One region of the Streptomyces bullii genome, then DNA from elsewhere that is predicted to be linked to it. Evidence: riboswitches for the same ligand, from Rfam matches in the RefSeq annotation. Region 1 holds a riboswitch; each other region holds the start of a gene.

Region 1 (7,513 bases):
CGATCGTCGCGAACAGCTTCGCCACCCGGTGGATAGCGACCGCGACAGCGGACCCCTCCAGCGCCGACACCCTCGGCGCGACGGTCATCGCGCCCATAGTGGAGGAGTCCGCGAAGGCCGCCGCCGTGTTACTGCTCTTCCTCTTCCGCAGGCGCGACTTCACCGGGATCCTCGACGGGGTGGTGATAGCCGGGGTCACCGCCACCGGCTTCGCGTTCACCGAGAACATCCTCTACCTCGGCAACGCCTTCGGCACCGACCAGCTCACCGGCGACCGCGGCATCGCCTCCGTCACGGCGGCGACCTTCTTCGTGCGCATCATCATGTCGCCGTTCGCGCACCCGCTGTTCACCGTCCTCACCGGCATCGGCTTCGGCATCTCCGCCCTGGCGACGGAGCGGCAGCGCGTACGGCGTCTGCTGCTCCCGCTCTGCGGGCTGTTGCTGGCGATGGGCATGCACGCGCTGTGGAACGGCTCCTCGACGCTCGGCGAGTACGGCTTCCTCGCCGTGTACGCGGCATTCATGGTGCCCACGTTCGGGGTGCTGACCTGGCTGGTGATCTGGACCCGGCAGCGCGAGCTGAGGACCGTACGGGAGGAGCTGCCCGCCTACGCGGTGGCCGGGTGGCTGACGCCGGCCGAGCCGTTCGCGCTCGGCTCGATGCGCGCGCGGCGGATTGCCCGGCAGTACGCCCGCCGTCACGCCGGGCGCCAGGCGGCCCGGGCGGTGGCGCAGTACGAGGCGTACGCGACCTCGCTGGCGTTCCTGCGCCACCGCGCGCGCCGCGGCCGCGCGGGCGCCGACTTCGTCGTACGGGAACGGGAGCTGCTGGAGGAGCTGTGGCGGCGCCGGGACCTGGCGCGGCCCGCGCTGGACCACGCGGCGAGGGTCACGGCCCCGCCCGTCCCGGTGGTCGCGCCGCCCTGGCCGGTGTACGGGGCGTCCGGCGGCCACGGACACCCGGCGGCGCCGTATCCGGCGCACACGGCGCCGTATCCGGCGTACAACCCGTACAGGTCGTAGGGCCCGGCGCGGAAGGCCGGGCCGTCAGGCCGACGCCCGGGTCAGCCGGTCGAGCTCCTCCTGCGTCAGCCGCAGTTCGGCCACTGCGAGCAGGGCCGGGAGCTGTTCCACGGTCCGCGCGGAGGCGATCGGCGCGGTCACCGTCGGCTGGGCCGCCAGCCAGGCCAGGGCGACCGTCGCGGCGGGCACCGCGTGGGCCGCGGCGATCTCGTCCAGGACCGGGAGCACCCGCCGTCCCCGCTCGGTCTCCAGGTACTTGGCGGCGCCGCCCGCCCGCGCGCTCCGTACGGTCGTGCCGGGCCGGTACTTCCCGGTGAGGAACCCGGAGGCGAGGGCGTAGTACGGCACGGCGGCCAGTCGGGCGCGCTCGGCGAGGTCCCGCAGCTCACCCTCGTACGTCGCGCGCGAAACCAGGTTGTAGTGCGGCTGGAGCGCCACGTAGCGGGCGAGGCCCTCGCGGTCGGAGTGGTCCAGGGACGCCTTCAGCCGCTCCGCGGAGATGTTGGAGGCGGCGATGTGCCGCACCTTGCCCGCCCTCACCAGCTCGTCCAGGGCGCCGATGATCTCCTCCACCGGCACCTCGGGCTGGTCGTAGTGGGTGTAGTAGAGGTCGATGTAGTCGGTGCCGAGGCGGCGCAGGGAGGCGTCGGCGGCGGCCTTGATGGTCGCGGCGGACAGGCCGCGGTACTCGGGGTGCTGGCTGACCTTCGTGGCGATGACGACGTCCGAGCGGTTGCCGCGCGCGGCGAGCCACTTGCCGATGAGGGTCTCTGACTCGCCGCCCCGGTTGCCCTCGGCCCAGGCCGAGTAGACGTCGGCGGTGTCGACGAAGTTGCCGCCGGCGGCCGTGTAGGCATCGAGGACGGCGAAGGAGGCCGCCTCGTCGGCGGTCCAGCCGAAGACGTTGCCGCCGAGAGCGAGCGGGAAGACCTCCAGATCGGAGGAGCCGAGCTTGCGAAGAGACGTCATGCTCTGCGGCAACACCCGTACCGGTAGGCCGCATTCCGCACACGACCGCCGACCGTACCGGCAGCCCTGACGTCGGGGGGACTCCGCCAGGACCGCCGGGGTTCAGGCGACGGCGGGTGTCAGGGGGTCAGGCCCTTGCCGCGCAGCCAGGCCAGCGGGTCCACGCCGTTGGCGGAGCCGTCCGGGTGGACCTCCATGTGGAGGTGGGCCCCGGTGACGTTGCCGGTGGCGCCGACGCGGCCGATGACGTCACCGGTGTTGACCTTCTGGCCGACGCTGACGCTGATGGACGACTGGTGGGCGTACCAGATCTCCGTGCCGTCGTCGAGGGTGAGCACGGTCTTGTAGCCGTAGGAGCCGTCCCAGCCGGCGGAGGTGATCGTGCCGCTGTGCACGGCCTTGATGAGGGTGCCGGTGGGTGCGGCGAAGTCGAGACCGGTGTGGTAGCCGGAGGACCAGTACGCGCCGGCCTGGCCGAAGGTGGAGGTGATCGTGTACGAGGAGGTCGGCAGCGTGTACTGCTTGGCCAGCTCGGCCAGACGCTCGGCCTCGGCCTTCTTGCGGGCCTCCTCCTCCGCCTTCTTCTTGGCGGCGGCGGCCTTGGCCTCGGCCTCCTTCTGCGCCTTCTCGGCGGCCTCCTGGGCGGCCTTCTCGGCGGCGGCCGCGGCCTCGGCGGCGGCCTTGCTCTCGACCTGCTCCTGCTGACGCTCGGCCTGGGCCATGATCCGGGCGCGCAGCGCCTCGCCGGCGTCGGCGGCGCCCTCCGCGGTGTCGACGGAGGTCATGCCGACGTTGCTGAGCGGGGTCGCGGAGCCCTCGGGGGTTTCCTCGCCGGAGATGAGGGCACCCACATTGGGCAGGTCGGGCATGGAGATCGACACCGGCGGCTTGCCGGTCTGGGCGCTGGCCATGCCGCCCGCCCCGACGGCGGCTATGACACCGACGCCGAGCACGGTGGAGCTGCGGGCGAGTCCGCCGCGCTGCTTGGTGACGCGATGCCGGCCGCGTACCGGACGGATGGACTCCTCGGTGGGGTTCCACTCCTGGAACGGGCCCTCGCCGGTGCGGTGATCGCCGTAGCCGAAGGTGTCGCCACCTCGCTGGCCGGGCACGAACGGGGCCTCGGGGGCAGGCCGGTTGGACGCCACGTAGGCGTGCTCCTTTCCTTCCGTCTCCGCCTACCGGGTTAGCTGACGGGTTCGGAGCGGGAAGGTCTCCTACGCGCGTATACAGCCGTGCTTCCACGGCGGCATCCGCTCGATTCACCCCAAGGTGGTGGTTCCCCGGTTCCCTCACGGGATTCGGCGCGTGCGCACGGAGCCATCTCCTGTGACGGCTGGGACGACCGCGCTGCGTTATCGAACGTTAATGGAGGCGAGGTGTGGATTCCAAGCTGTTCCTCTTGATCATTAACGATTTTCGTGGGGACTTACCTGCCATCCGAGGCGAAAATCGGGCGAGTTGACCACGCTTCAAACGACTCAAGAGTTCTGACAGTTCGTCAGTTGTTATGCGGAGCGGGACGAGATGCTCACCGGGCGTGACGATGCTGCCCGGGAATCGCCCGTGCGCCGGAGAAGCACTCAGGGCCGGAACTCGATGAGTTCCGGCCCTGAGCCTTGAGTAGCGGGGACAGGATTTGAACCTGCGACCTCTGGGTTATGAGCCCAGCGAGCTACCGAGCTGCTCCACCCCGCGTCGGTGTGACACCAGTGTACGTCATGCGCGGACCTCCCGAGCACACGCGCTACCGGCCGCCGCCCAGCAGGTGCCGGTTCGGGGCCTTGGCCCGCTCCTCGTGCTCCGGCAGGACGACGACGTCGGCGCCGGCCGCCGCCAGCAGCCCGCTGCCGTCGGCGCCCGCCACGAAGGTGTCCGGCTCGCGCCAGGCCGTGACCACCCGCCGCACCCCCGCGTCCAGGATCAGCCGGGCACACGGCGCGGGCCGCGAGGCGCGGCGGGCGCAGGGCTCCAGGCTGCTGTAGACGGTGGCCGTGGCCAGGCGCGGATCGAGCGGGTCGGTCTTCGCCAGCGCCGCCTCCTCCGCGTGCACCACCGGGTCGCCGCCCTCCCGGGAGTGGCCCCGGGCCAGCTCCGTCCCGTCGGCGGCCACCACCACCGCCCCTACGCTGAACGCGGTGTCCGAGGGCGGACACCGGTCGGCCAGCTCGCAGGCCAGGGCCAGCCAGTGGTGGTCGGCGGCGGAGGACAGCGGGCCGCTGCCCGGGGCCGTCGGCTCGTAGCGCATGAGGACGACGTCGCCGATCGGCCGGGTCTCGACCAGGCGCAGCCGGCCGCCCTGGTAGCCGCCGGGGCCGAAGAGGCGGGGCGCGTCCGGGTCGCCCACGAAGAGCGGGGCGAGGACGAGCTGCAGCTCGTCGGCGAGGCCCTGGCTGAGGAGCTGGGTGTGGATCTGCCCGCCGCCCTCGACCATGAGCCGCCGCACGCCGCGTACGTCGTGCAGGTGGGTGAGCAGGCGCCGCCAGTCGAGATCGCCGCCGAGCGGGACGACGTCGGCCGCGATGCCGAGGGCGCGGGCCCGTTCGGCGCCCCGGTCCGTGGTGTAGACGACCTTCTCGCCGCCCGTGTGCCAGAAGTTCGCCGTCGGGTCGAGGTCGCCGGAGCCGCTGACCGTGACCTTGAGGGGGTACTCGGGCCTGCCCTCGGCGAGGCGCGCGGCGCGCCGTTCGGGCGAGTTGACCAGCAGCCGGGGGTTGTCGGCGCGGATGGTCCCCGCGCCGACCAGGATCGCGTCGACGGACGCCCGCACCTCGTCGACCCGGTCGAAGTCGGCCGGGCTGGACAGCAGCAGGCGCTCGGGGCCGGTGTCGTCCAGGTAGCCGTCGAGGGAGACGGCGGCGGACAGCAGGACGTACGGGTGGGGCATCGGCGCTTCCCGGTGGGTCGTGAGCGGGCAGGCTTGGTTCAAGTTTGAAACAAACTTACACTGGCGGCATGACGACTCGCTGGCTCACCCCCGAGGAGCAGCGCGCCTGGCGCGCGTACATCGCCGCCTCGCTGCTCCTGGAGGACGCGATCGACCGGCAGCTCCAGCAGGACGCCGGCATGCCGCACCTGTACTACTCCATCCTGACCACCCTGTCGGAGGCCCCGGAGCGGCGGCTGCGGATGACCGACCTGGCCGAGCGGCTGAAGATCACGCGCAGCCGGCTGACGTACGCGGTGACGCGGCTGGAGAAGGACGGCATGGTGCGGCGCGAGGCCTGCCGGTGGGACAAGCGCGGCAGCATCGCCACGCTGACCGACGAGGGCCGGACCGTGCTGGAGCACACGGCGCCCGGGCACGTGGAGACCGTACGGGCCTCCCTGTTCGACCACCTCACCGAGGAGCAGGTCGGGCAGCTGGAGGAGATCTGCACCGGGGTGGCGCGGGCGCTGCAGGAGGACACCACGCGGCCGGCCTCTGACGAGGTGCCGTGGCGCCGCCGGTCGACGCCGTCCTGTTCGTGACCCGCCGAGCGGTTCTGCGTGAGTCCCCTCACATCCCAGTTGCTTCAACTTTCAAGCATGGAGTAGAGTCCCCGACCGTGGATCTGCTTCAAATCTGAAGCAGATGTCCTGTACGGCCGGCCGGAGCGAGCGGAAGTCCCGGCCGCCGCCGCACGGGACGTGGAACCGAACGGAACCCGGAGGCCCCCATGCCCGACATCCCCGCCGCCACCCCGCGCTCCCGTGTCCGGGTCCCGCTGCGCTTCCACGACGGCTACCGCGTCGACGCCGACGTGGTCACCTTCCACGGCCTGGCCGACGGTCAGGAACACGTGGCGGTGGTGCTGGGCGACCCGGGCCCGGCCCCCCTCGTACGGCTGCACTCGGAGTGCCTGACCGGGGACGTGTTCGGATCGGCCCGCTGCGACTGCGGCCCGCAGCTGCGCGAGGCGGTCGAGCGCATCGCCGACCGCGGCGGGGTCCTGCTCTACCTGCGCCAGGAGGGCCGCGGCATCGGCCTCTACAACAAGCTCGACGCGTACGCGCTCCAGGACCAGGGCCTGGACACCTACGAGGCGAACGCCGCCCTGGGCCTGCCGGAGGACGCCCGCGACTACACGGCGGCGGCCCAGATGCTGCGCGCCCTGGGGATCCGGGAACTGGACCTGCTGTCCAACAACCCCGACAAGGCCGGCCAGCTGCGCACGCTGGGCATCACCGTCCGGGACCGCGTCCCCACCGGCGTCTTCACCACCGCGCACAACGTCCGCTACCTGCGCGCGAAGGTGCTCCAGACCCAGCACACGCTGCCGCTGGCGGGCCTGACGGAGGTCACGGAGCTCACGGAAGTGACGGAACTGACCGAGCTGACGGCGGGGTGAGGCCGCGGGCCGGAGACAGGGGCGGACCAGGGGGAGGCGTCGGTCCGGGCGAGCGTCGGTCCCGGAGCCGGCGGTCCTACGCCGGTTCCCTGCGCGGCTCCGTGCGGTGTGCGGGCTCGGTCGGCCTGGTGCGCGCCGGGGAGCTCAGCTCCGCCACGCGTGCGGCGAGCCGGCTCCTGCCGCGCGCGAGCTCCGCCAGCAGTGCGCGGCGTTGCCAGTACTGCAGCCGGTAGCCCACGTCCACCGTGCCCAGCGCGACGGCGACGGCCAGCAGAGCCGCGGTCGGCGGCAGGAGGCAGGCGCGCCAGGACCCCAGCCCCGCCGTGAACAGGGTGAGCATCGCCGCGGTGGCCAGGGCCGTGTTCAGCGCCACCCACAGGACGTAGAGGCTGAACAGCCAGGGCCTGTCCTGCCGCAGCCACTCCAGACGCGGCCGCCTCGTCTCCCGCCGCAGACGCCTGAGGGCCTCGCCGATGTCCTGGAGCACCCACTCCGCCTTCTCGCGCTGCTCGCGCGGCAGGGGCCGTGACCATTCGCGCATCCGTTTCTCCAGCCGCACCACCGCCCGCCGCAGGACGAGCGGGGAGGCCGGGTCGGGCAGGGCCTGCGGCCATCTGGCCCACTGGTCCTCGTCCCCGCGCCGGGCCCGCAGGGAGTACACGGCCGCCCGGAACACCCCGACGAGCACCAGCCCCAGGAAGATCAGGGACGTCCCCGGCCCGTGGTCCGCAGTGGACAGGACCGCGAACACCGCCGCGAGGACCAGCGCGGCGGCCGCCTGGAACGTCAGCCCGGCGTACCGCTCGTGGGTCACCGCGTGCAGCTCGCGCTCCCAGCTGTGGACCGACCGCCGCAGGACGCCCCACAGGACGGCGACCGCCACCAGCGGCGCGCACATCAGCAGTTGGGACCAGCCGAGGGCGAAGAAGGCGAACGGCGGCTCCTCCTGCGCCCGCCCCGCGCCCTCGCCCCCGAGGAGCAGGGGGACCGCGCCCATCAGCAGCACGGCCGCAGCGGCCGTGACACCCCCCAGCCACCGACCGGGCCGCCACCGCCGCCGCCCGTCGGCGCCCACCGGCTGCCAGGTCCGCGCCACATGCGCCTCCAGCACCCCGACGAGCTCCTCCAGGGCCTCGTACCGCCGGCGACCGGGCAGATACTGCGCCTGACGACTGGCCAGCTCGCCCA
Region 2 (7,513 bases), on a different contig from region 1:
ACCTCGAACACCAGGCCCCCGACCGGGACATCTCGCTGTACGTCAACTCCCCCGGCGGCTCGTTCCACGCGATGGCGGCGATCTACGACACGATGCGGTACGTCACCTGCGACGTGGAGACGATCTGCCTGGGCCAGGCCGGCGCGGCCGCCTCCGTGCTGCTGGCGGCGGGCACCCCTGGCAAGCGATTCGTACTGCCTGGCGCCCGCCTGGTGCTCCATCAGCCCCGGCTGCCCGAACCGGTGCGCGGGCAGGCGAGCGATCTGGCGATCCAGGCCGACGAGCTGACGCGCGTTCGGGCCCGGATGGAGGACCTGCTCGCGCGCCATACGGGCCGGACGCGCGAGCAGGTCAGGGCAGACATCGAGCGGGACAGGATCCTCGACGCCGAGGAAGCGGTCGAGTACGGCCTGGCCGACCGGGTCGTCCCCAGCCGCAAGGGCGCGCAGCCCGGCCCCGCCGCGAAGTGAGCCGCCGATGCTGCCACCGGAACTGCCGCCCCTGCCCGCCCTGACGCGCGCCGAGGCGGAGTTGATCGATCGTTACCTCGACGTGGTCGACCTGCTCGGCCGCATCAACCCGGCGCTGCCCGGTGACACCTACCGCGGACTGCGGGCCGCACAGGCGCTGGTCACGAAGGCGGTCGCCCTGCGCGACGCCCTGGCCGTGATGCACCAGCGCGGCGAGAGCGAACTGCACGCCGCCACGCTGGCCCGGGCACTGCGGGTGCTGGACGGCGAGCGGCGCACCGCGCGCGTCACCCTCCCCCCGGAGTCCGGAATCTGACGGTCCCCCACCGGGTCCGGACGCCCGTCCCGTGGACGTCGCGTCCGGACCCGAGACGAAACGGGCTGAACGGCGTACCCCCTTTGGGAGTATCCCTAGCTACTTTTTTCGGCCCTCCGGGCTTGCGCACCCCGCCTGACCCGGGGACGGAACGGGGTATTCCGTCGCTGGTCCGAGGCTCCCCGAGTCTCTGGACGGTGACTCGAACACGAGGGTGTCCACCCGAACGGGTGAGTGGTGAGTAACAACACAAATCCCCGGTTGCGTTGGGATTTTCCGACATCCATGGGTGAAGATCCCTGTCTGACGACAAGCCCCCGCCACCGCGGCGGGGCGGTCCGGGCGGACGCCGAGTCCTGCCGCCGCCCGGATGACCGGTCGACAGGAGTGGATCGGCAGGAGTGGAGGACCCAAGCATGACGGGCCGCCGGAGCGTCAGTTCCGAGCAGTCCTTGGGGTGAAGCCGCGAGCTCGCTCGCGGCCGGGCAACTTCGCCAGCCCGAATCCGACAGGTCATCCTTCACAGGCGGCTGACGAAGGGTTGCGCATGACTGCGCTCAATCGTGTCCCGTCGCTCATGGCCCGGGCCGGTACGGCCTCGGCCCTGACCATCGCCGCCGTGGGCGGCTCGATCGTGGCCCCCGGCTTCACCTCGGAGGCCCAGGCCGCCTCGCCCGCGACGAAGGCACTTCAGGTCGCGGCCTCGAAGAAGGGCTCGCCCTACAAGTGGGGCGCCACCGGACCGCACAGGTTCGACTGCTCGGGGCTCACGCTCTACTCGTTCAAGAAGGCAGGCAAGAAGCTGCCGCGCACGGCGGCCCAGCAGTACAACAAGACGCGCCACATCTCCTCGACGAACCGCAAGGCCGGGGACCTGGTGTTCTTCCACTCGGGCCGCAACGTCTACCACGTCGGCATCTACGCGGGTAAAGGCAGGATCTGGCACGCACCCAAGTCCGGGGACGTGGTGCGGCTGCAGAAGATCTGGACCAAGAGCGTCTGGTACGGCCGGGTGAAGTGATCCACTGATCGACTGATCCGTGCGGGCGGCAGCACATCGGGGTGCCGCCGCCCGCACGGGGCACGACGGCCCGCCCGGGGCATGACCGCCCCACCCGGGGCATGACGGCCCCGCCCGGGCGTGACGCTCCACGGGCACGACGGCCCGCACGGCACGACGGCGCACGGGCGTGACACGGGCTCAAGTGGTTACCCGTCACCGCATGGCCGAGCACCGTCCCTGCACCGCACGCAACGAGACGCCGCTGGAGAGAGCCGACCGCAACTTCGTCGAACTCCTCCAGGAACTGCGCGTCACCCAGACGGGCGTACAGATCCTCTTCGCCTTCCTGCTGTCGCTGGCCTTCACCTCCCGCTTCGGAGAACTCGACACGGTCCAGCGCGCCACCTACGTCACGGCTCTCCTGCTGGCCGTCCTCGCCGCGGCGCTCTTCACCGCGCCGGCCGCGCTGCACCGCTCGCTGTTCCAGCAGGGCGCCAAGCCGCGCATCGTGCAGGTCTCCTCGCGGCTGGCCACCGTCGGTCTGGCCGTGCTGGTGTTCGCCTTCAGCGGCTCGGTCATGCTGGTCGTGGATGTGACGACCGGCCGGGCCGGCGGCCTCGCCGCGGGTGCGGCGACCTTCCTGGTCTGTGTCGGCCTGTGGGGACTGCTCCCCCGGCTCGTACGACGCGCGGGCCTGGGCGAGGAGGGGCGCGAGAGCGAGCAGGACACCGAACCGGCGCACAGCACCGTCAGGCTGCCCCGGCCGTCGGTTCGAGGAGGAGAGCCGCGCCGAGAACCGTCAGTGCGGTACCGGTGACGCCTTCGACGACCCGTCCGGCCCGCGGGCCGCGCAGCCACCGGCCGAGGCGGTCCACCAGCAGCGCCACCACGGGGAACCACACCAGGGCGAGTACGACCACGATCAGCGCGAGCAGCAGCGTCCGGGGCACGGCGGGACTGCCCGCCGGCACGAACTGCGGCAGCAGGCTGAGGAACGTGATCGGGGCCTTGGGGTTGAGGGCGTTCGTCACGAAGCCCTGCCGCAGGGGCCGTGCCGCGGACCCGCCGTCGTCCTGAACGGCCCCGGTCCGCGGCCGCCGCAGTGACCACAGGGTTCGTACGCCCAGGTACAGGACATAGGCGCCGCCCAGCAGTCGGAGCGCGTGGAAGAGCGCCGGCACGGCCGTCAGCACCGCAGCGACCCCCGCCACCGCCAGCGCCGTGTGCACGAGCAGCCCGGCCGCGATGCCGAGCGCGCACGCGACGCCGGCCCGACGGGAGACCAGGGCGTTGCGCACGACCACGGTGAAGTCGGCGCCCGGCATCGCGATCATGCCCGCCGCGACACCCGTGAACGTGATGAGCTGTGCGTCCATGCGCCCAGCCTGCCGGGACCCGGCCTTCAGAAGGTATGTCGAATATGCTGCCCAGCCCTTAAGCGATTCTTTGGGCTGCGGAGGTCCGGCATGTACGACCCGACCCGACTGGCCGCGCTGGTCGCCGTCGCCGAGGCCGGCTCGATCACCCGGGCCGCCGAACGCCTCGGCTACACTCCGCCCGCGCTCTCCCAGCAACTGGCCAAGCTGGAACGGGAGGCGGGCACGGCCCTGCTGGTCCGCCACCACAGAGGGACGCGGCTGACGGGCGCGGGCGAACTGCTGGTGACACGGGCCCGGCGGGTGCTGGACGAACTGGAGCGGGCCCGGCACGAACTGGCACGGCTGACCGGCCTCACGGGCGGCACCCTCCGGCTCGGCACCTTCCAGACGGCGGGCATCCACCTGCTGCCGCCGGTGCTCAGCGCGTTCCGCCGGGCGCATCCGGACGTGGCACTCACCGTCGCCGACTACGAACCGCCGGCCGGCATCGCCGCGGTCGCCGCCGGCGAGATCGACCTGGCGCTGACGCACACGTACCAACCGCCGATCCGGCCCCGCTTCCCGCCACCGTGCGCGCGGAACCCGTGCTGGTCGAGGAACTGGTGCTGGTGACCGCCCCCGGTCATGTCCTCACCGGCGGTACGTCCCGGCTGCCTCTGGCGGAGCTCGCCGGGCAGCCGCTGATCAGCATGGCACCGGACCATCCCGCCCGGCAGGGCGTCGAGACGGCGCTGGCCCGGGCCGGGGCCGCCCCGTCGGTGGTGGTCGCCACCCCCGGGTACGCGCTGGTGTGCGCGCTGGTCAGTGCGGGCCTGGGAGTCGGAGTCGTACCGGAGATGGTGGCGCGGACGGCGGCCACCCCGGTCGGTACGCGCCCGCTGGATCCGGGAGAGCTGCGCCGTACGATCGCGGTCGTCCACCGTGCCGAGGAAGCGGCACCGGCCGCCGACGCCTTCCGGGCCTTGTTGCGCGGCGCGTTCGGCCGTGCCCGGCAGACCCACCCGGCGTGAAGCCCACGGTTGCTGCCCGTAGGACCGGGCATCCGTGGCCCTACGGTTCCTGCCGGCCGACCGTCGGGACCGGCTCCGCCGGGGTGCTCCACGGCAGTTCGATGGAGACGGTCTTGCCGCCCTCGCGGGTGGGGCGGACGCGCAGTCTTCCACCGCACTCCGCGGCCAGACAGCGGATGATCACCATGCCGCGGCCGTTGTCCTGCTGGACGGCGGCGGGCAGCCGCTTGGGGAAGCGCGGGTGGCTGTCGGTGACGCCGACGCGCAGCCGTTCGTCGCGGTCGAGGGCCACGGCCACCGTGAAGGTCGGCGACTGGCCGAGGGTGTGCTGGACGGCGTTGGTGGCGAGTTCGGAGACGATGAGCCGGATGGTGTCGGACACTTCCGTGCCCGCCGCGAGGCCCCACTCCGCCAGCGTGCCCACCACATAGGCACGAGCGGCGGAGACCGAGGCGGGATCGCTCGGCAGAGTGACGGATGCTTCCAAATGGTCTGCCATGGCGACGTCGTCCCTTTCCCACGGGACCGCAGTCCGACACGGAGCGGAAGGTTCGAGTACGGTCCCGGACTGGTGCTTCGCCCGCCAGACTGCCATCACCACGCCGGTGAAGGACGGCGATCCACCAAGATATGCATATATCTGTCGCTCAAAGCGGTGAACTCTGCGACGCGAGACCGTATTTGGGCGCCTCATAAGGAGTAAGGAGGAGCGCATGCAACACGGTCCCGCGGTGCGCCGCCGGAAGCTGGGCGCCGAACTGCGCGCGCTGCGCACCTCGGCAGGGCTCACCAGTGGCGAGGCGGCCCGATTGGTGGGATGGCACCAGTCGAAAGTGAGCCGCATCGAAACCGGCACCAGCGGTGTGAAACCGGCCGATGTGCGGTTACTGCTCGACGCGTACGGAGTGAGCGACTCCCAACTACGGGAGTTGCTGATGATGTTGGCGGGATCCGACGACACCGGCGGTCGGCATCACTGGTGGCACGCGTACCGGGGGGTGCTGCCGCCGACCTACCGCGACTTCATCAGCCTGGAGTCCCAGGCCAGCGCGATGCGCACGCTGGAGACCACCGTCGTCCCCGGGTTGTTGCAGACGCCCGAGTACGCGCGGGCGGTGACGAGGGCCGCGGTGGAGGGCCTGTCGGAGGAGCGGCTCGACACGCTGGTGGAGGTGCGGCTGGCGCGGCAGGACGTGCTGCGTGCCGATCGGCCACTGGTGCTGAACGCCGTGCTGGACGAGGCGGTGCTGCGCCGGGAGGTCGGGGGTCCAGGGGTCATGGCCCGGCAGCTGACGCGGCTGGTCGAGGCGGCTCGGCTGCCCCAAGTCCGGCTCCAGGTGCTGCCGTTCGCCGCCGGCGCGCACATCGGCGTCACCGGGCCTTTCGTAATCTTCTCATTTTCGAACACTTCTGATCTGGATGTTGTCGTACTCGACCACTTGACGAGTAGCCTCTATCTCGAACGGAAAGAAGACCTCCAGGCCTACACGGAGGCCTTCAACGCCCTTCAGATCCACGCCCTTTCGCCCGAGGAATCGTTGGATTTCATCGCCGGGACAGCTGCCGGCGCGTAAGGAGGCACCATGCGTGCACTGCCTCGGACCATCCCTTCCAGCACCGAACTGCACGACGTGCGGTGGCTGCGCAGCAGCTACAGCACCGGCGCGAACAACTGCGTCGAGACGGCCCGTCCGGCCTCCGGACCGTGGGCCGGACTGCTCGCCGTGCGCGACTCCAAGGACCCGGCCGGCCCCGCGCTGCTCTTCTCCCCCGACAGCTGGGCGGAGTTCACGGCGGCGATCGGCTGATCCCCGACCGGTCCGGTCGGCCCGACCGGTCGCTCAGGCCGACCGGTCGCTCAACCTGAAACCGCCCCTCGACCCCATCTGTCCGTCAGCCGCGAGGCACGGCCGTGCACGCCGACTCATGGCCGCGTTTCGCCGATCACCCGTACAGCGCGTGCGATCTGCTCCCCGGAGAGGTCCGCACGGGCGGTCAGTCTCAGCCGTGAGATGCCGTCGGGCACGGAAGGAGGTCGGAAACAGCCCACGGCCAGCCCGGCCGCACGGCACTCGGCCGCCCATCGCACGGCCCCCTCCGGGGAGGGCGCGCGCACGGAGACGACCGCGGCGTCCGGACGGACCGCCTCCAGACCGGCGGCGGTCAGCCGGGCGTGCAGGTCGGCCGCCACCGCGCGCGCCCGCGCCGCCCGCTCCGGTTCGCGGCGCAGCAGCTTCAGCGCCGCCAGGGCACCGCCCGCCGCCGCCGGGGCGAGGCCCGTGTCGAAGATGAACGTGCGGGCCGCGTTGACCAGATGGTCGATGACCCGGGCGGGGCCGAGGACGGCTCCGCCCTGGCTGCCGAGCGACTTGGACAGCGTGACCGTCACGACGAGGTCGTCGGCGCCGGCGAGCCCCGCGGCGTGCGGGGCTCCTCGGCCGCCGTCGCCGAGCACGCCCAGGCCGTGGGCGTCGTCGACCACCAGTCCCGCGCCGTGCTCCCGGCACGCCTCCGCGAGTGCGGCGAGCGGGGCCGCGTCGCCGTCGACCGAGAAGACCGTGTCGGACACGGCGATCGCGGGCCCGTCGTGCGTGCGCAGGGCCTTGCGCACGGCATCCGGTTCGGCGTGCGCCACGACCTGCGTGCTGCCCCGGGCCAGTCGGCAGCCGTCGATCAGTGAGGCGTGGTTGCCGACGTCGGAGACGATCAGCGAGCCGTGCGGCGCCAGCGCGGTGACCGCGGCGAGGTTGGCCGCGTAGCCGGAGGAGAAGACGAGGGCCGCCTCGGCGCCGCAGAAATCGGCCAGTTCCCGTTCCAGCTCGGTGTGCAGTTCGGTGGTGCCGGTGACCAGCCGGGAACCGGTCGCGCCGCCGCCCCAGGTCCGCGCGGCCCGTGCGGCGCCCTCGGTGACCTCCGGGTGGCGGGCCAGACCCAGGTAGTCGTTGCTCGCCAGATCGAGGAGCGGAGAGTCGGCCGGGCGCGGGCGCAGAGTCCGTACGAGGCCGGCGCGGCGGCGCAGTTCCGCCTGCTCGTCGATCCAGCCGAACACCATGGGTCCTCCGGGGGAATTTGTAGGCAGTGCACAGACACTAGCGGCCTGGTCGGCAGGCCAGGATGTGGCAATACCCACACGTCGAAGCGCCTGTGTTGTGCGAAGTCTCCTTGGCCCGGGACGGGTCCGTACGACAGGATCAGCTCCCATGGACCTGCTGAAGACGCTGGTGGACAAGGGGCTGCGGCGCGAGCTGCCGACCCGCGAGGAGGCGCTGGCCGTCCTCGCGACTTCCGATGACGACCTGCTCGATGTGGTGGCCGCGGCCGGGAAGGTGCGCCGG
Region 3 (7,513 bases), on a different contig from region 1:
CGGAATCCATGGATATTTTTTGGACAGTCGGCCGTCCCGAAACGGCGAAAGCCCCGGCTCGGGGAGCCGGGGCCTTGCCGTACGGACCGTACGGGTCAGAGGTCGACGCCGTGCGCGCGGAGGTAGGCGACGGGGTCCATGTCGGAGCCGTACTTCTGGCTCGTCCGGGCCTCGAAGTGCAGGTGCGCGCCGGTGACGTTGCCGGTCGCGCCGGACAGACCGATCCGTTGGCCGGGGGTGACCTGCTGGCCCACCGAGACGCCGATCGACGACAGGTGGCCGTACTGCGTGTACGTGCCGTCGTGCATCTTGATCACGACCTGGTTGCCGTACGCCCCGCCCCAGCCGGCCTCGACGACCGTGCCCATGCCGACCGCCTGGACGGGGGTGCCGCTGGCGGCGTGGAAGTCGACGCCCGTGTGGCTGCCGGAGGACCACACGGCGCCGCCGGCCTTGTAGCCGGTGGAGACGTAGGAGCCGGCGATGGGCGGCACGAACGTGTTCAGGCGCTTGCGCTCTGCCTCGCGGGCGGCGCGCTCCTTGGCCTCACGGGCCCGCTCGGCGGCCTCGGCCGCCTGCCGGCGGGCGGCCTCCTCGGCCTTCTTGCGGGCGGCGGCCTCCTCGGCGGCCTGCCGCTGGGCGGCGGCCTGCGCGTCGATCTGGTCGGCCACGGCGTCGCCGATGGTGATGACCGGGGTGAGGCCGGTCTGCTCGGCGGCGGGCTCGGCGGCGAACGCCGGGGCCGCGACGGTGCCGACGACGCCGGTGGTGGCCAGGGCCGCGACGCCGGCCGCGCGGGCGGTGCCGCGCTTGATGCGGGTGGGACGACGGTGCTTCCCGGTGGCGCGCGTGAACGCCATGAAGTGTGCTGGTCCTTTCCTTCCCTCTCGCCTACCGGGTTAGCTGACGGGTTCGGAGCAGGAAGGTCTCCTACGGACCCCCTCGCGGCTCGCGCGGGCGTCCGATTCACCCCAGGGACTGCTGATGGGTCCCCGGCTCCCCTGGCTCGCGCCGTACGGGGACTCGGCGATGACTGTCCGCTGCCGCGGGTGCGGCGCACTGCCTGACGGACAGCCCGGACGAAGCTAAACGGGACGAGTTTCAATCCCCAAACGGATCGCGGCTTTTGTAGCGCATCCCACAGGGCAGACAGGCCGCCTCCGCCCCAATTCGGGCATAAGGGGGCCCTGGTGACGTTCACGCCACCAGGGCCTCACGCGCGCGTGCCGCTACTCGGCGGACACCACGGTGACTTCACCGATGCCGAGGGCCTCGACCGGCTCCTTGATCTCGCTCGCGTCGCCGACGAGGACGGTCACCAGACGGTCCACCGGGAAGGCGCTCACGGCCGCCGCGGTGGCCTCCACGGTGCCGGTCGCGGCGAGCTGCCGGTACAGCGCTGCCTGGTAGTCGTCGGGCAGGTGCTGCTCGACCTGGTCCGCCAGCGTGCTCGCGACGGCCGCCGCGGTCTCGTACTTCAGCGGCGCCACACCCACCAGGTTCTGCACGGCGACATCGCGCTCGGCGTCGGTGAGCCCCTCCGCGGCGAGCGTGCGCAGCACCGTCCACAGGTCCTGCAGCGCGGGGCCGGTGTTCGGGGTGTCGACGGAGCCGCTGATGGCCAGCATCGCCGCTCCCGTGCCCTCCGGGGAGGACCTGAGGACCTGGGCGAACGACCGCACCCCGTAGGTGTAGCCCTTCTCCTCGCGCAGGACGCGGTCCAGGCGGGAGGTGAGGGTGCCACCGAGGCAGTACGTGCCGAGGACCTGCGCGGGCCACACGCGGTCGTGCCGGTCGGGACCGATGCGGCCGATCAGCAGCTGCGTCTGGACGGCGCCGGGGCGGTCCACGATCACGACCCGCCCGGTGTCGTCGGCGGTCACCGGCGGCACCGGCCGCGGCTCGCTCTGGGAGCCGGTCCAGGAGCCGAGCGTGTCGCCGAGCAGCGCGTCGAGGTCGATGCCGGTGAGGTCGCCGACGACCACGGCGGTGGCCGTGGCGGGGCGCACGTGCTTCTCGTAGAAGGCGCGTACGGCCGCGGCGTCGATCTTCGCGACCGTCTCCTCGGAGCCCTGGCGCGGGCGCGACATGCGCGAGCCCGCCGGGAACAGCTCCTTGGAGAGCTCCTTGGCGGCACGGCGGGAGGGGTTGGCCAGCTCGTGCGGGATCTCGTCGAGGCGGTTGCGGACGAGCCGTTCGACCTCGCTGTCCGCGAACGCGGGCGCCCTGAGGGCGTCGGCGACCAGGCCGAGCGCCTTGGCGAGCCGCGAGGCGGGCACCTCCAGGCTGAGGCGCACACCGGGATGGTCGGCGTGCGAGTCCAGGGTGGCGCCGCAGCGCTCCAGCTCGGCGGCGAACTCCTCGGCGGAGTGCTTGTCGGTGCCCTCCGAGAAGGCCCGCGCCATGATCGTGGCGACGCCGTCGAGGCCGGCGGGCTCGGCGTCCAGGGGCGCCTCCAGCAGGACCTCCACGGCGACGACCTGCTGGCCGGGGCGGTGGCAGCGCAGGACCGTCAGGCCGTTGTCGAGCGCGCCGCGCTCGGGCGCCGGAAACGCCCACGGCTTGGGCTCGCCCGCCCGCGGCTGGGGGTGGAACTCCATCGTGGCGAGCTCGGTCACTTCGCCGCCTCCTCGTTGTCGTCGGTGGCTTCCACGGTCGCCGCGGACTCCGGGTCTTCGGTGCCTTCCACGTCCTCGGCGTGCTCCGGGGTGATCGGCTCGTAGACGAGCACCGCCCGGTTGTCGGGCCGCAGGCGCGCCTGGGCGATCTCCCGGACCTCCTCGGGCGTCACCTCCAGCACGCGCTGGACGGCGGTGAGGGCGAGCTGGGGGTCGCCGAACAGCACCGCGTACCGGCACAGTTCGTCGGCGCGGCCGGCGACCGTGCCGAGCCGGTCGAGCCACTCGCGCTCCAACTGGGCCTGAGCGCGCTCCATCTCCTCCGGGGTCGGGCCCTCCTCGGCGAACCGGGCGAGTTCCTCGTCGATGGCGGTCTCGATGACGGGCACCTCCACGTCGCCGGAGGTCTTCACGTCCAGCCAGCCCAGGGAGGGTGCCCCGGCCAGCCGCAGCAGGCCGAAGCCGGCCGCGACCGCCGTACGGTCCCGCCGCACGAGCCGGTTGTACAGACGGGAGGACTCGCCGCCGCCGAGGATGGTGAGCGCCAGGTCGGCCGCGTCGCACGCGCGCGTGCCGTCGTGCGGGAGGCGGTAGGCGGCCATCAGGGCACGGGCCGGGACCTCCTCCTCGACGACCTCGCGCAGCTGCTCGCCGATGACGTCGGGCAGCGTGCCGTCCCGTGGCGCGGGCTTGCCGTCGTGGCCGGGGATGGAGCCGAAGTACTTCTCGATCCAGGCGAGGGTCTGCTCCGGGTCGATGTCCCCGACGACCGACAGCACCGCGTTGTTGGGCGCGTAGTAGGTGCGGAAGAACTGGCGGGCGTCCTCCAGGTTGGCCGCGTCCAGGTCCGCCATCGAGCCGATGGGCGTGTGGTGGTACGGGTGGCCCTCGGGGTAGACCAGGGCGGTCAGCTTCTCGAAGGCGGTGCCGTAGGGGACGTTGTCGTAGCGCTGTCGGCGTTCGTTCTTGACGACGTCCCGCTGGTTCTCCATCGACTCGTCGTCCAGGGCGGCGAGCAGGGAGCCCATGCGGTCGGCCTCCAGCCAGAGGGCGAGCTCCAGCTGGTGGGCGGGCATGGTCTCGAAGTAGTTGGTCCGCTCGAAGCTGGTGGTGCCGTTCAGCGAGCCGCCGGCGCCCTGGACGAGCTCGAAGTGGCCGTTGCCCTTCACCTGGGCGGAACCCTGGAACATGAGGTGCTCGAAAAGGTGAGCCAGGCCGGTACGCCCCTTGACTTCGTGGCGTGAGCCGACGTCGTACCAGAGGCACACCGCCGCGACGGGGGTCAGGTGGTCCTCGGAGAGCACCACGCGCAGGCCGTTGGCCAGGCGGTGCTCGGTCGCTGTCAGGCCCCCGGAGCCTGCCTGGGCTGTGGCCGTGTGACCCATGGGCATGTACGTCCCTTCGATCGCGGTGACGGTCGTCGAAACCGCCGTTTTCCTGCCGGTCCTGCCACTGTATGCAAGCGCGCGGAGCCCCGGTGAAGTTCCCGGGCGGCGTACGCCGACAGCGAGAACGGGGTTACGGCGCGCGAGGGCGTAGCCTTCGGCAGTGCCGGGCCCGGCGGCCGACGCCGGGTCCCCGGCCCGCGTTGTCAGTGGCTCGGTCCACAATGGTCCGCGTCAGATCCCCGTCAACCGCTTCAGCAAGGAGCCGGCAGCGATGGCCCGCCGCAGCACGAAGACCCCGCCGCCCGACGACTCGTACGAGGAGAAGATCCTCGACATCGACGTCGTCGACGAGATGCAGGGCTCCTTCCTCGAGTACGCGTACTCGGTCATCTACTCCCGCGCCCTGCCGGACGCCCGCGACGGCCTGAAGCCGGTGCACCGCCGCATCGTCTACCAGATGAACGAGATGGGGCTGCGTCCCGAGCGCGGCTACGTGAAGTGCGCCCGGGTCGTCGGCGAGGTCATGGGCAAGCTGCACCCGCACGGTGACGCGTCGATCTACGACGCCCTGGTGCGCATGGCCCAGCCCTTCTCGATGCGGGTCCCGCTCGTCGACGGCCACGGCAACTTCGGCTCGCTGGGCAACGACGACCCGCCGGCGGCCATGCGGTACACCGAGTGCCGGATGGCCGAGGCCACGGGCCTGATGACGGAGTCGATCGACGAGGACACCGTCGACTTCCAGCCCAACTACGACGGCCAGGAGCGCGAGCCGGTGGCGCTGCCCGCCGCCTTCCCGAACCTGCTGGTCAACGGGGCCTCGGGCATCGCGGTCGGCATGGCCACGAACATGCCTCCGCACAACCTGCGGGAGGTGATCGCGGCGGCCCGCCACCTGATCCGGCACCCGAACGCCGATCTCGACGCCCTGATGAAGCACGTCCCGGGCCCCGACCTGCCCACCGGCGGCCGGATTGTCGGCCTGGCCGGCATCCGGGACGCGTACGAGACGGGCCGCGGCACGTTCAAGATGCGCGCGACCGTCACCGTGGAGACCGTGACGGCGCGCCGCAAGGGCCTGGTCGTCACGGAGCTGCCCTTCACGGTCGGCCCGGAGAAGGTCATCGCCAAGATCAAGGATCTGGTGGGCTCGAAGAAGCTGCAGGGCATCGCCGACGTCAAGGACCTCACCGACCGGCAGCACGGCCTGCGCCTGGTCATCGAGATCAAGAACGGCTTCGTGCCGGAGGCGGTCCTGGAGCAGCTGTACAAGCTGACGCCGATGGAGGAGTCCTTCGGCATCAACAACGTGGCCCTGGTGGACGGCCAGCCGCTCACGCTGGGCCTGAAGGAGCTCCTGGAGGTCTATCTCGACCACCGCTTCGACGTCGTACGACGGCGTTCGGAGTTCCGCCGGGGCAAGAAGCGCGACCGCCTGCACCTGGTCGAGGGTCTGCTCACGGCGCTGCTCGACATCGACGAGGTCATCCGCCTCATCCGCTCCAGTGAGAACTCCGCGCAGGCCAAGGAGCGCCTGATGGGGCACTTCTCGCTGAGCGAGGTGCAGACGCAGTACATCCTCGACACGCCGCTGCGCCGTCTCACCAAGTACGACCGCATCGAGCTGGAGGCGGAGAAGGACCGGCTGAACGCGGAGATCGAGGAGCTGACCCGGATCCTGGAGTCGGACGCGGAGCTGCGCAAGCTGGTCTCCTCGGAACTGGCCGCCGTCGCCAAGAAGTTCGGCACCGACCGGCGCACGGTCCTGCTGGAGTCGGCCGGGGCCACGGCCGCCACCGTTCCGCTCCAGGTGGCGGACGACCCGTGCCGGGTGCTGCTGTCCTCCACGGGTCTGCTGGCGCGCACGGCCAACGGCGAGCCCTTCCCGGAGGACGGCGCCGCCAAGCGCGTCAAGCACGACGTGATCGTCTCGGCGGTCCCGGCCACGGCCCGTGGCGAGGTGGGCGTGGTCACCTCGGCCGGCCGCCTGCTCCGGGTGAACGTGATCGACCTGCCGCAGCTCCCCGAGGAGATGCCGAGGCCGAACCTGTCGGGCGGCGCCCCGCTGGCGGAGTTCGTCTCCCTGGAGGACGACGAGGACGTGGTGTGCCTGACCACCCTCGACGAGTCCTCGCCGGGCCTGGCGCTCGGCACGGAGCAGGGTGTCGTCAAGCGCGTGGTGCCCGACTACCCGGCCAACAAGGACGAGCTGGAAGTGATCACACTCAAGGAGGGCGACCGGATCGTCGGCGCGGTCGAGCTGCGCACCGGCGAGGAGGACCTGGTCTTCATCACCGACGACGCCCAGCTGCTGCGTTTCCAGGCGTCCCAGGTCCGGCCGCAGGGCCGCCCGGCGGGCGGGGTGGCGGGCATCAAGCTCGCCGAGGGCGCGAAGGTCATCTCCTTCACGGCCGTCGACCCGGCGTCGGACGCGGTCGTCTTCACGGTCGCCGGATCGCGCGGCACGCTGGACGACTCCGTGCAGACGACGGCCAAGCTGACGCCGTTCGACCAGTTCCCGCGCAAGGGCCGGGCCACCGGCGGGGTGCGCTGCCAGCGGTTCCTGAAGGGTGAGGACTGCCTGTCCCTGGGCTGGGCGGGCCCGGCCCCGGCCCTCGCCGCGCAGAAGAACGGCTCCCCGGCCGAGCTGCCCGACCCCGACCCGCGCCGCGATGGCTCGGGCGTCTCGCTGCCGAAGACGGTGGCGGTGGTGGCGGGGCCGGTCTAGGAGGTGCTTTGCGGATCACGTCGGCGACGCCGGGGCTGAGACCCTAGGCCGCGGGATCCTCGGGGGCTTCCGGGTCCCCGGGGTCGTCGTCGTAGGGCCGCCACTGAACGGGCCCCTGGTCCTCGGGGTCCCGCACGTAGCGCAGGACGCCCCACATGCCGTGCTCGTCGGCGTGCGGGGTGTCGTTCGGGCACCCCTCCAGCTGTGTGCCGAGGGCGGGCACGTCGATGCCGGAGCCGATGAGGACGAGCTGGGTGAGGCGCTCCTCGGCGGGTGCCCAGGGCTCCGGGTAGAACCGCAGGAAACGTCCGACGGCGTGGACGGCGTAGCGGTTGCGGGTGTCGTACGGGCCGAAGTCGACGTATCCCTTGATCCGGTACAGCCCCGCGGGCCGGCTGTCGAGGAACTCCATCAGCCGGCGCGGGTCGAGGGGGACACGGGAGACGAACGACAGGCTGTCGTAGCCGGTGTGCAGGTGCCCGGCGTGCTCGTCCTCTCCGTCGCCGTGCTCGTGCAGGTCGTCGAAGGACAGCTGCCCGATGCGCTCCTCGCTCGGCCTGCAGTCGAAGAGGAACTCCGGGTCGATACGGCCGTAGGAAGCCGGCACGACGGCGGCGCGGTCGACGAGGGACCGCACGAGTGCGAGCACGCGTTCCGCGCCGGCGGCCCGGTCGACCTTGTTGACGACGACGAGGTCGGCGAGGCCGATGTGCCGGTCGAGCTCGGGATGCCGGGCCCGGGTGTCGTCGAACTCGGCAGCGTCGACGACCTCGACGAGA
Region 4 (7,513 bases), on a different contig from region 1:
CCGGCGTACTCGCGGCAGGCCGCGAAGGTCCGCTCCAGCGCCTCGGGCGCGAGGCGTCCGGTGCGGTCGACGCCCTGCCCGAGGCGGACGATGGTCATCCGGCGGTCCAGGTCGACGAGCTCGCCGGTGGCCGGGTCCGCGTCGGCGACGAGGAGCCGGATCGAGTTCGTACCGCAGTCGATCGCGGCGACACGGGTCACTGGTCGTCCTCCTCGGCCGTGGTCGTCACGCACGGTCCCTTGCGCCACCACTCCGGCAGCATCGCCAGGGCCTCGTCACCCAGGGGGTTGACCCCGGGCCCGGCCGCCAGCGAGTGGGCGACCAGCACGTGCAGGCACTTCACCCGGTCCGGCATGCCGCCGGCACTCGGGAAGCCCGTCAGCTCCTCGATCTCGTCTCGGCGCCGGATGTAGTCCTCGTGCGCGGCGCGGTAGGCGGCGGCCAGCTCGGGGTCGGTCGCCAGCCGGTCCGTCATCTCCTTCATCACGCCGTCGGCCTCCAGCGTGCCGATCGCCGAGGAGGCGCGGGGGCAGGTCAGGTAGTACAGCGTCGGGAACGGCGTCCCGTCGGGCAGCCGCGGTGCCGTCTCCACGACGTCCGGCTGTCCGCACGGGCAGCGGTGCGCGATCGCGCGCAGCCCGCGCGGGGGCCGCCCGAGCTGCTGCTTGAAGGCCTCGACGTCCGCGTCGGTGGGTGCGGTGCGCGGAGTCGTCGGCGGAGGCGTTTCCATACCTGTCTTTCTACGGTGTCACTGCGGTCTGGGTGTCACTGAGGTCTGGGGTGTCACTGGCCGTCACCGCGGTCCGGGTCTCACTGGTCGGAGGCGTCGGACTTGTCGACTCCGTCCCAGACGTTCGAGTACCAGGGGCGGTCGGCCGCTCCCAGGTCGGCGCGCGAGCGCTCGGCCGCGCCCGGGTCGATCACGATGTAGCCGGTCTCGCCGGGCATGACGTAGTGCAGCCGCTCGCGGATCTGCTGCTCGGCGTACGCGTCGTCCTTCCAGCGTGCCTTGGCGTCGCGCAACTGCTCGACCCGCTGCCGGGCCCGCTCCTGCTGCCGCTGGAGGTCGGCGATCTCGGCGCGCTGGGAGACGTACTGCCGCATCGGGTAGGCCAGGGCCACGATGAGCGAGCACAGCACCAGGGCGAGCAGCGCGGCCCGGCCGGTCAGCCGGGAGCGGCGGGCCTGGCGCCGGGTCTGCGAGCGGTAGACCCGGGCCGCGGTCTGCTCCCCGATCAGCCGGATCCTGGTCGCGGTGGAGAAACGGTCCCGGTCCTTCACGGCCATGGTCGCCCCGCCTCCCGTTCACATGTCACACGCGCGTACGTCCCCGCACACGGTACGGGACCGAGTACGGGGACGTACGTACGACTGGCTAAGCCTTGACCCGTCGAGGGTCAGCCCTTGCCGTGCTCAGTGGTTCGCGGAGCGGAACCGCGGGAAGGCGCTGCGGCCGGCGTACACCGCGGCGTCGTCGAGGATCTCCTCGATGCGCAGCAGCTGGTTGTACTTGGCGACGCGCTCGGAGCGGGCCGGTGCGCCGGTCTTGATCTGGCCGCAGTTGGTGGCGACGGCCAGGTCGGCGATGGTGACGTCCTCGGTCTCGCCGGAGCGGTGGGACATCATGCACTTGAAGCCGTTGCGCTGGGCCAGCTCGACGGCGTCCAGGGTCTCGGTCAGGGAGCCGATCTGGTTCACCTTCACCAGCAGGGCGTTGGCGGCGCCCTCCTCGATGCCGCGGGCCAGGCGCTCGGGGTTGGTGACGAACAGGTCGTCGCCGACGAGCTGGACCTTGTCACCGAGCTGGGCGGTGATGGTCTTCCAGCCCTCCCAGTCGTCCTCGAACAGCGGGTCCTCGATGGAGACGAGCGGGTACGCCTCGACGAGCTCGGCGTAGTACTCGGTCATCTCGGCCGCCGAGCGCTCCTTGCCCTCGAAGACGTACACGCCGTCCTTGTAGAACTCGGACGCGGCCACGTCGAGGGCGAGGGCGATCTGCTCGCCGGGGGTGTAGCCGGCCTCCTTGATCGCCTCGAGGATGAGGTCGAGGGCCTCGCGGTTGGAGCCGAGGTTCGGGGCGAAGCCGCCCTCGTCGCCGAGGCCGGTGGCCAGGCCCTTGCTCTTCAAGACCTTCTTGAGGGTGTGGTAGACCTCGGCGCCCCAGCGCAGGGCCTCGGAGAAGGACTCCGCGCCGATCGGGGCGATCATGAACTCCTGGATGTCCACGTTGGAGTCGGCGTGCGAGCCGCCGTTCAGGATGTTCATCATCGGCACCGGCAGCAGGTGCGCGTTGGGACCGCCCAGGTAGCGGAAGAGCGGCAGGTCGCTGGCCTCGGAGGCGGCGTGGGCGACGGCGAGCGAGACGCCGAGGATGGCGTTGGCGCCGAGGGAGCCCTTGTTGTCGGTGGCGTCCAGGTCGAACATCGCCTGGTCGATCAGGCGCTGCTCGGTGGCGTCATAGCCGACCAGCTCCGGGCCGATCTGCTCGATCACGGCGAGGACGGCCTTCTCGACGCCCTTGCCCAGGTAGCGGTTCGAGTCGCCGTCGCGGAGCTCGATGGCCTCGAAGGCGCCCGTGGAGGCGCCGGACGGGACGGCGGCACGACCGGTGCTGCCGTCGTCGAGGCCGACCTCGACCTCGACCGTGGGATTGCCTCGGGAGTCCAGGATTTCCCGGGCTACGACGACGTCGATGGACGGCACGAGCATCTCCTTCTTGCGATGTGACGCGGGGTCCCCCCGGGCCGACGCCCGGCAGGTGCAGTCCGCGGTGGGCTCTGCGAGACGAGCCTAACCGGCTCCGGGGGATCGGCCAGCCGGTCACCCACACTGTGGACGGAACCGAGAATAAATTGTTTCCGAACGGAACAAAAGGGGGTTGTGTCCCGTGGATTTTCGGGACATGACCCCGCCCCGGCGCGTACGGGGGAACACGCACCGGGGCGGGAGACGGGGAGGGCCGCTGCTCCTCTTACTTCAGGTGCAGCTGCTGGCCCGGGTAGATGAGGTCGGCGTCCTGGACGATGTCCTTGTTCAGCTGGAACAGCTTCTCCCAGCCGCCCTTGACGTCGCGCTCGGCCGCGATGGAGCTGAGGGTGTCGCCCTCGACGACCTTGTACTCGCCGTCGCCCTTCTTGACCTTCTTGCCGGTCGGGGTGGTGACGGTCTTCTGGCTCTTCTCGGCCTGGGCCGGGCGCTCGGCGGAGCGGGAGGCCGGCTGCTGCTCGGTCTCACGGGTCTCGGTGGAACCGGTGCTCGCCGAACCGCCGTTGTACGGGGCGCTCGACAGGTTCTTGCCGCAGACCGGCCAGGCACCCTTGCCCTGGCCCGCGAGGACCTTCTCGGCGATCTCGATCTGCTGCGCCTTGGTGGCCTGGTCGGCGGTGGAGGCGTACTGGGTGCCGCCGTACGCGGCCCAGGTGGAGGCGGAGAACTGCAGGCCGCCGTAGTAGCCGTTGCCGGTGTTGATGGACCAGTTGCCGCCGGACTCGCACTGGGCGACGGCGTCCCACTCGGAGGCGGTGGCGGCGGAGGCGTTGCCGGCCGCCATCAGCGGGGCGGCGACGGCGGCGCCGGCGACACCGGCCATGGCGACGGCGCGAACGGCCCTGGACGGACGACGGTGCTTGCCCTTGCTGGAAAACAGCATGGATGGATCCCCTCACCGACGCCTGCGAGGTGAGCTGTCGGGTTCGGGCCGGTTGAGTTGCCCGGCCGCGCCCCTCACGGGACACGGCTTCACCCCCAGCCGGATCCAGCAGCCTCAACTGCCGGGCCCGGCGCCTACCTTGGGTCCCCCGCTCCTGCCTACGGCGCGTGACGCGACGACTGTTCCCATGCGGCCGCCGGCAGGATTCGGCGTGACGGCAGCAGGGGCTCGCGGCTTGCGAGCGGTCATGACCGTAGACACGCGATCCGCGGAATTTCAAAGACGATCAGGGCTTCTGAGATCTATCTCTCATCACTCTTACAAAGGACATTCAACGCAAACGGTGACCCGAACTCCCGCTGTTCTGCGGTCCGTTTCTCGCTACTCTTCTCCCGCTACGACCCCGACTTCAAGGGTCTGACCGGGGAGGATGAGGTCCGGGTCGGCGCCGACGACCTTCTCGTTCTCGGTGTAGAGAGCGCGCCATCCGCCCCTGAGGTCAAGGGAGTCGGCGATGGACCACAGACTGTCCCCGGCGCGCACGGTGTAGGAGCCGTCCACCGCGTCACGCGCGTCCGCGTCACCGCGCGAGGCATGCCGGCCCGTCGACTCTGCCGCGCGAGCGCGCTCCGCGCCCTCCTCGGCACTGGGGCCGCGATGCCGGCCGGTGGCGGCCGACCCGGTGTCGGTCAGCGCCGAAGAGCCGACGTTTCGCCCCGCGTTGTCCGCATCTTCGCTGCCGGAGTCGCCCGCGGACGTACCGTCGGCAGCCTGTGCGCCACCCTCGTCGGAGCCGGCAGACGTGCCCGACTTGGCCGATTCGTCCCCGATATCCGACGACCCGTCAGACGAAGTCGAGGGGGAGGGCGACCCGGAGGAGCCCAGGAGGCCGGAAGAGCCGGAGGAGTCAGAGGAGCCGGAAGAGTCGGACGAAGTAGAAGAGCCGGACGATCCCGAGGTGTCGCCCGCCACCCCGGTGTCGATGTCGAGCGTGGCCGAGTCCTTGTCCAGGCCGGCGAGCAGCCCGCAGGTGCGCCAGACGCCGACCCCTTGGTCGGCGAGGATTCTCTCGGCGACGGCTATCTGCTGGGAACGGCTGGCCAGGTCCGGGCTCGCGGCATAGTCGAGGCCGCCGTACGTGTCCCAGTTCTCCTGGGAGATCTGCAGGCCGCCGTAGTAGCCATTGCCGCTGTCCTGGCTCCAGGCGCCGCCCGTCTCGCAGTCCGCGACCCGGTCCCAGGTCGTTCCGTCGGCCGCGCTCGCGCCGGTCGCCCCGAGAAGCGGGATCGCGATGGCGGAGCCGGTCACTCCGGCCGCGACGAGGAGGGCCGGAGCCTGACGGGGGCGACGGTGACGACCGTTCCCGGAGAGCATACGGAGACCTTTCACGAGACAGCGGTGACCGGCACGGCGGGCTGTTCGCGGCCGCCGCGCTGATGGGTGAACGTATCGGCAGACGATCACTTGTCACAAGTTCATGCCGCGCAGATCACGTGAAGATCACAGAGGTGAGGGTGTGTCACGTTTGCGCCGATGGCGGGGACGGTCGTGCCGCTTCGGCAGGGGGTGTGAACTCCACCGGCAGGGTGCGCAGCCCGCGCATGATGAGCCCGCCGCGCCAGCGCAGATCGGCCGGGTCCGCCGCGAGCCGCAGGTCCGGGAGGCGGGTGAGGAGCGTGCCGAGCGCGGTCTGGCCCTCCAGTCGGGCGAGCGGGGCGCCCAGGCAGTAGTGGATGCCGTGGCCGTAGCCGAGGTGCTGGTTGTCGCGGCGGGAGAGGTCGAGCAGGTCGGGGTCGGCGAACCGTTCCGGGTCCCGGTCCGCGGCGGCGAGGACGACGAGGACGGGGTCGCCGGGAGCGATGTCCTGCCCGCCGATGGCCAGCGGCTGTGTGGCGAACCGCCAGGTGGCGAGCTCGACGGGGCCGTCGTAGCGCAGGAGTTCCTCGACGCCGGTCTCCAGCAGGCCGCGTTCACCGGCGGCGAGGGACTTCTGGAGCCGGTCCCGCTCGTCGGGATGGGTGAGGAGGGCGTACGTCCCGTTCCCGATCAGGTTGACGGTGGTCTCGAACCCCGCGAAGAGAAGGATGAAGGCCATGGCGGCGGCCTCGTTCTCGGTGAGGTGCTCGCCGTGGTCGGAGGCGCGGATCAGGCCGGAGATGAGGTCCTCGCCGGGGGCGGGTTCGGGCGGGAGCGCCTCGCGCTTGCGGTGGATGAGGTCGGCGAGGTACCCGCGCATCTTCTTCACCGACCGCGCGACCCCGCCCCGGGGACCGCCCTGATGGCGGATCATCATGCCCGCCCAGTCCCGGAAGTCGTCCTGGTCCTCGGGCGGGACCCCGAGCATGTCGCAGATGGCGTAGATGGGGAGCGGGAAGGCGAACTCGTGGATGAGGTCGGCGGAGCCGGTGGGAGCGAACCGGTCGATGAGCCGGTCGGTCAGCTCCTGCACCCGCGGGGCGAACTCGGCGACGCGGCGTGGTGTGAACGCCTTGCTGACCAGCCGGCGCAGGCGGGTGTGGTCCGGCGGGTCGATGTTGAGCAGATGCGTCATCAACTCGGCCTTGCGCTCCCCGGGGATCCCGGTCTTGCCCTTGGCGTGCGCGGGCTCGTCGTGGTGCGCCGGGTTCTTGGAGAGCCGGTTGTCGGCGAGCGCCTGCTTGGCGTCGCCGTACCGGGTGACCAGCCAGGCCTCGACCCCGCTGGGGAGCCTCGTCCTGTGCACGGGGGCGTGCTGCCGGAGCCAGGCGTAGGCGGGGTAGGGGTCGGTGGCGAACTCCCAGGTGAAGAGTTCCGGGGCGGGGCTGTCGGGGGTGGGCCGGGTGGTCACTCCTCGACGGTATCCAAAGGTCGCTCCGCGGGCCGTTCCGCCCCGGCCCTCTCCCGGTCCCGCCAAGCCGCGCCGCCGCACCCGTAGGCGACCACCGCCGCCGACGACTGCCCGCGAGGGCGGCGCTCCTCAGGCGTCCACCCCCTCGGCGCTCCTCAGGCGTCCACGTCCTCGGCGGCCCGCACCGCGTCCCGGTAGGCCCGGGCCGCGGCCCGCAACGCCGCCTCCGGGTCCACGCCCTCCGCCTCGGCGCGGACGGCGAGCGCCAGCAGCTCGTAGCCGACGCCCTCGACCTGGGGCAGCGGGACGTCGAGGCCCGCCGTACGGGCGCGGGACGCCAGCTTGGCGGCGAGGGCCAGGCCCGGCTGGCCGAGGGGGATGCCCTCCGTGACGGAGGTGCGCTGCTTCTCGGCCGCCTTGGTGCGCAGCCAGTGCTCCTTGACCTCCTCCGGGGTCGTCGCCGTCTCGTCGCCGAAGACGTGGGGGTGGCGGTGGATGAGCTTGGTGACGATGCCGGCGGCGACGTCGTCGATGGAGAAGGGGTGGTCCCCGTCCTCCTCGGCGATGCGGGCGTGGAAGACGACCTGGAGCAGGACGTCGCCGAGCTCCTCGCGCAGTTCGTCGCGGTCGCCCTCCTCGATGGCCTCGACGAGCTCGTACGCCTCCTCGATGCCGTACTTCGCCAGGCCCTTGTGGGTCTGCTGTGACGACCAGGGGCATTCGGCGCGGATGCGGTCCATGACCTGGACGAGGTCGAGGAGGCGGGCGCCCGGCAGGTCGTAGGAGGCGGGGAGCAGCTCCAGCTCGGGCATCTGGACGCGGCCGGAGCCGGCCAGGCGGGCCAGGCCGTCCGTGAGGGCGGGTTCGCCCTCGCCGGTCGCCACCACGACCACCGTGCGGCCTCCCGCGCAGGCGTCGATCAGTTCCTCGGCCGTCGGGGACGCCTCGTCGACCGGTATGCCCGCCTCGCGCAGGTACGGCAGCTGCGGGTGGGCCGCGTCCGCGCACAGCACCCGGTCGGCCGCGTGCAGGGCCTG

The links. A riboswitch is a leader RNA that binds a small molecule or an ion and turns the genes downstream of it on or off. The one in region 1 is predicted to bind cyclic di-AMP.
Region 2: linked by a shared signal. The riboswitch ahead of ACFPZJ_RS06715 (C40 family peptidase) and the one ahead of ACFPZJ_RS07940 (M23 family metallopeptidase) in region 1 are both predicted to bind cyclic di-AMP.
Region 3: linked by a shared signal. The riboswitch ahead of ACFPZJ_RS11860 (M23 family metallopeptidase) and the one ahead of ACFPZJ_RS07940 (M23 family metallopeptidase) in region 1 are both predicted to bind cyclic di-AMP.
Region 4: linked by a shared signal. The riboswitch ahead of ACFPZJ_RS22475 (transglycosylase family protein) and the one ahead of ACFPZJ_RS07940 (M23 family metallopeptidase) in region 1 are both predicted to bind cyclic di-AMP.

Annotation. Positions count from the first base shown of each region.
Region 1 covers NZ_JBHSNY010000003.1:21,864-29,376, forward strand. The annotation lists gene ACFPZJ_RS07930 (PrsW family intramembrane metalloprotease) at 1-1,025, shown strand, start outside; gene ACFPZJ_RS07935 (aldo/keto reductase) at 1,050-1,994, opposite strand; gene ACFPZJ_RS07940 (M23 family metallopeptidase) at 2,114-3,142, opposite strand; cyclic di-AMP (ydaO/yuaA leader) riboswitch at 3,155-3,311, opposite strand; tRNA gene ACFPZJ_RS07945 (tRNA-Met) at 3,619-3,692, opposite strand; gene ACFPZJ_RS07950 (dihydrofolate reductase family protein) at 3,742-4,881, opposite strand; gene ACFPZJ_RS07955 (MarR family winged helix-turn-helix transcriptional regulator) at 4,950-5,465, shown strand; gene ACFPZJ_RS07960 (GTP cyclohydrolase II) at 5,654-6,325, shown strand; gene ACFPZJ_RS07965 (toll/interleukin-1 receptor domain-containing protein) at 6,402-7,513, opposite strand, start outside.
Region 2 covers NZ_JBHSNY010000002.1:572,704-580,216, forward strand. The annotation lists gene ACFPZJ_RS06705 (ATP-dependent Clp protease proteolytic subunit) at 1-470, shown strand, start outside; gene ACFPZJ_RS06710 (hypothetical protein) at 478-786, shown strand; cyclic di-AMP (ydaO/yuaA leader) riboswitch at 1,137-1,330, shown strand; gene ACFPZJ_RS06715 (C40 family peptidase) at 1,334-1,807, shown strand; gene ACFPZJ_RS06720 (DUF6328 family protein) at 2,010-2,606, shown strand; gene ACFPZJ_RS06725 (LysE family translocator) at 2,539-3,165, opposite strand; partial or broken gene ACFPZJ_RS06730 (LysR family transcriptional regulator) at 3,256-4,178, shown strand; gene ACFPZJ_RS06735 (ATP-binding protein) at 4,219-4,677, opposite strand; gene ACFPZJ_RS06740 (helix-turn-helix domain-containing protein) at 4,892-5,752, shown strand; gene ACFPZJ_RS06745 (DUF397 domain-containing protein) at 5,762-5,986, shown strand; gene ACFPZJ_RS06750 (8-amino-7-oxononanoate synthase) at 6,103-7,230, opposite strand; gene bioB (biotin synthase BioB) at 7,379-7,513, shown strand, end outside.
Region 3 covers NZ_JBHSNY010000004.1:111,247-118,759, reverse strand. The annotation lists gene ACFPZJ_RS11860 (M23 family metallopeptidase) at 96-860, opposite strand; cyclic di-AMP (ydaO/yuaA leader) riboswitch at 874-1,039, opposite strand; gene ACFPZJ_RS11855 (M16 family metallopeptidase) at 1,230-2,618, opposite strand; gene ACFPZJ_RS11850 (M16 family metallopeptidase) at 2,615-4,009, opposite strand; gene ACFPZJ_RS11845 (DNA gyrase/topoisomerase IV subunit A) at 4,278-6,734, shown strand; gene ACFPZJ_RS11840 (CobW family GTP-binding protein) at 6,778-7,513, opposite strand, start outside.
Region 4 covers NZ_JBHSNY010000007.1:437,479-444,991, reverse strand. The annotation lists gene ACFPZJ_RS22495 (Ppx/GppA phosphatase family protein) at 1-200, opposite strand, end outside; gene ACFPZJ_RS22490 (DUF501 domain-containing protein) at 197-730, opposite strand; gene ACFPZJ_RS22485 (FtsB family cell division protein) at 811-1,287, opposite strand; gene eno (phosphopyruvate hydratase) at 1,414-2,703, opposite strand; gene ACFPZJ_RS22475 (transglycosylase family protein) at 2,972-3,649, opposite strand; cyclic di-AMP (ydaO/yuaA leader) riboswitch at 3,654-3,825, opposite strand; gene ACFPZJ_RS22470 (transglycosylase family protein) at 4,031-5,023, opposite strand; gene ACFPZJ_RS22465 (cytochrome P450 family protein) at 5,169-6,476, opposite strand; gene ACFPZJ_RS22460 (nucleoside triphosphate pyrophosphohydrolase) at 6,632-7,513, opposite strand, start outside.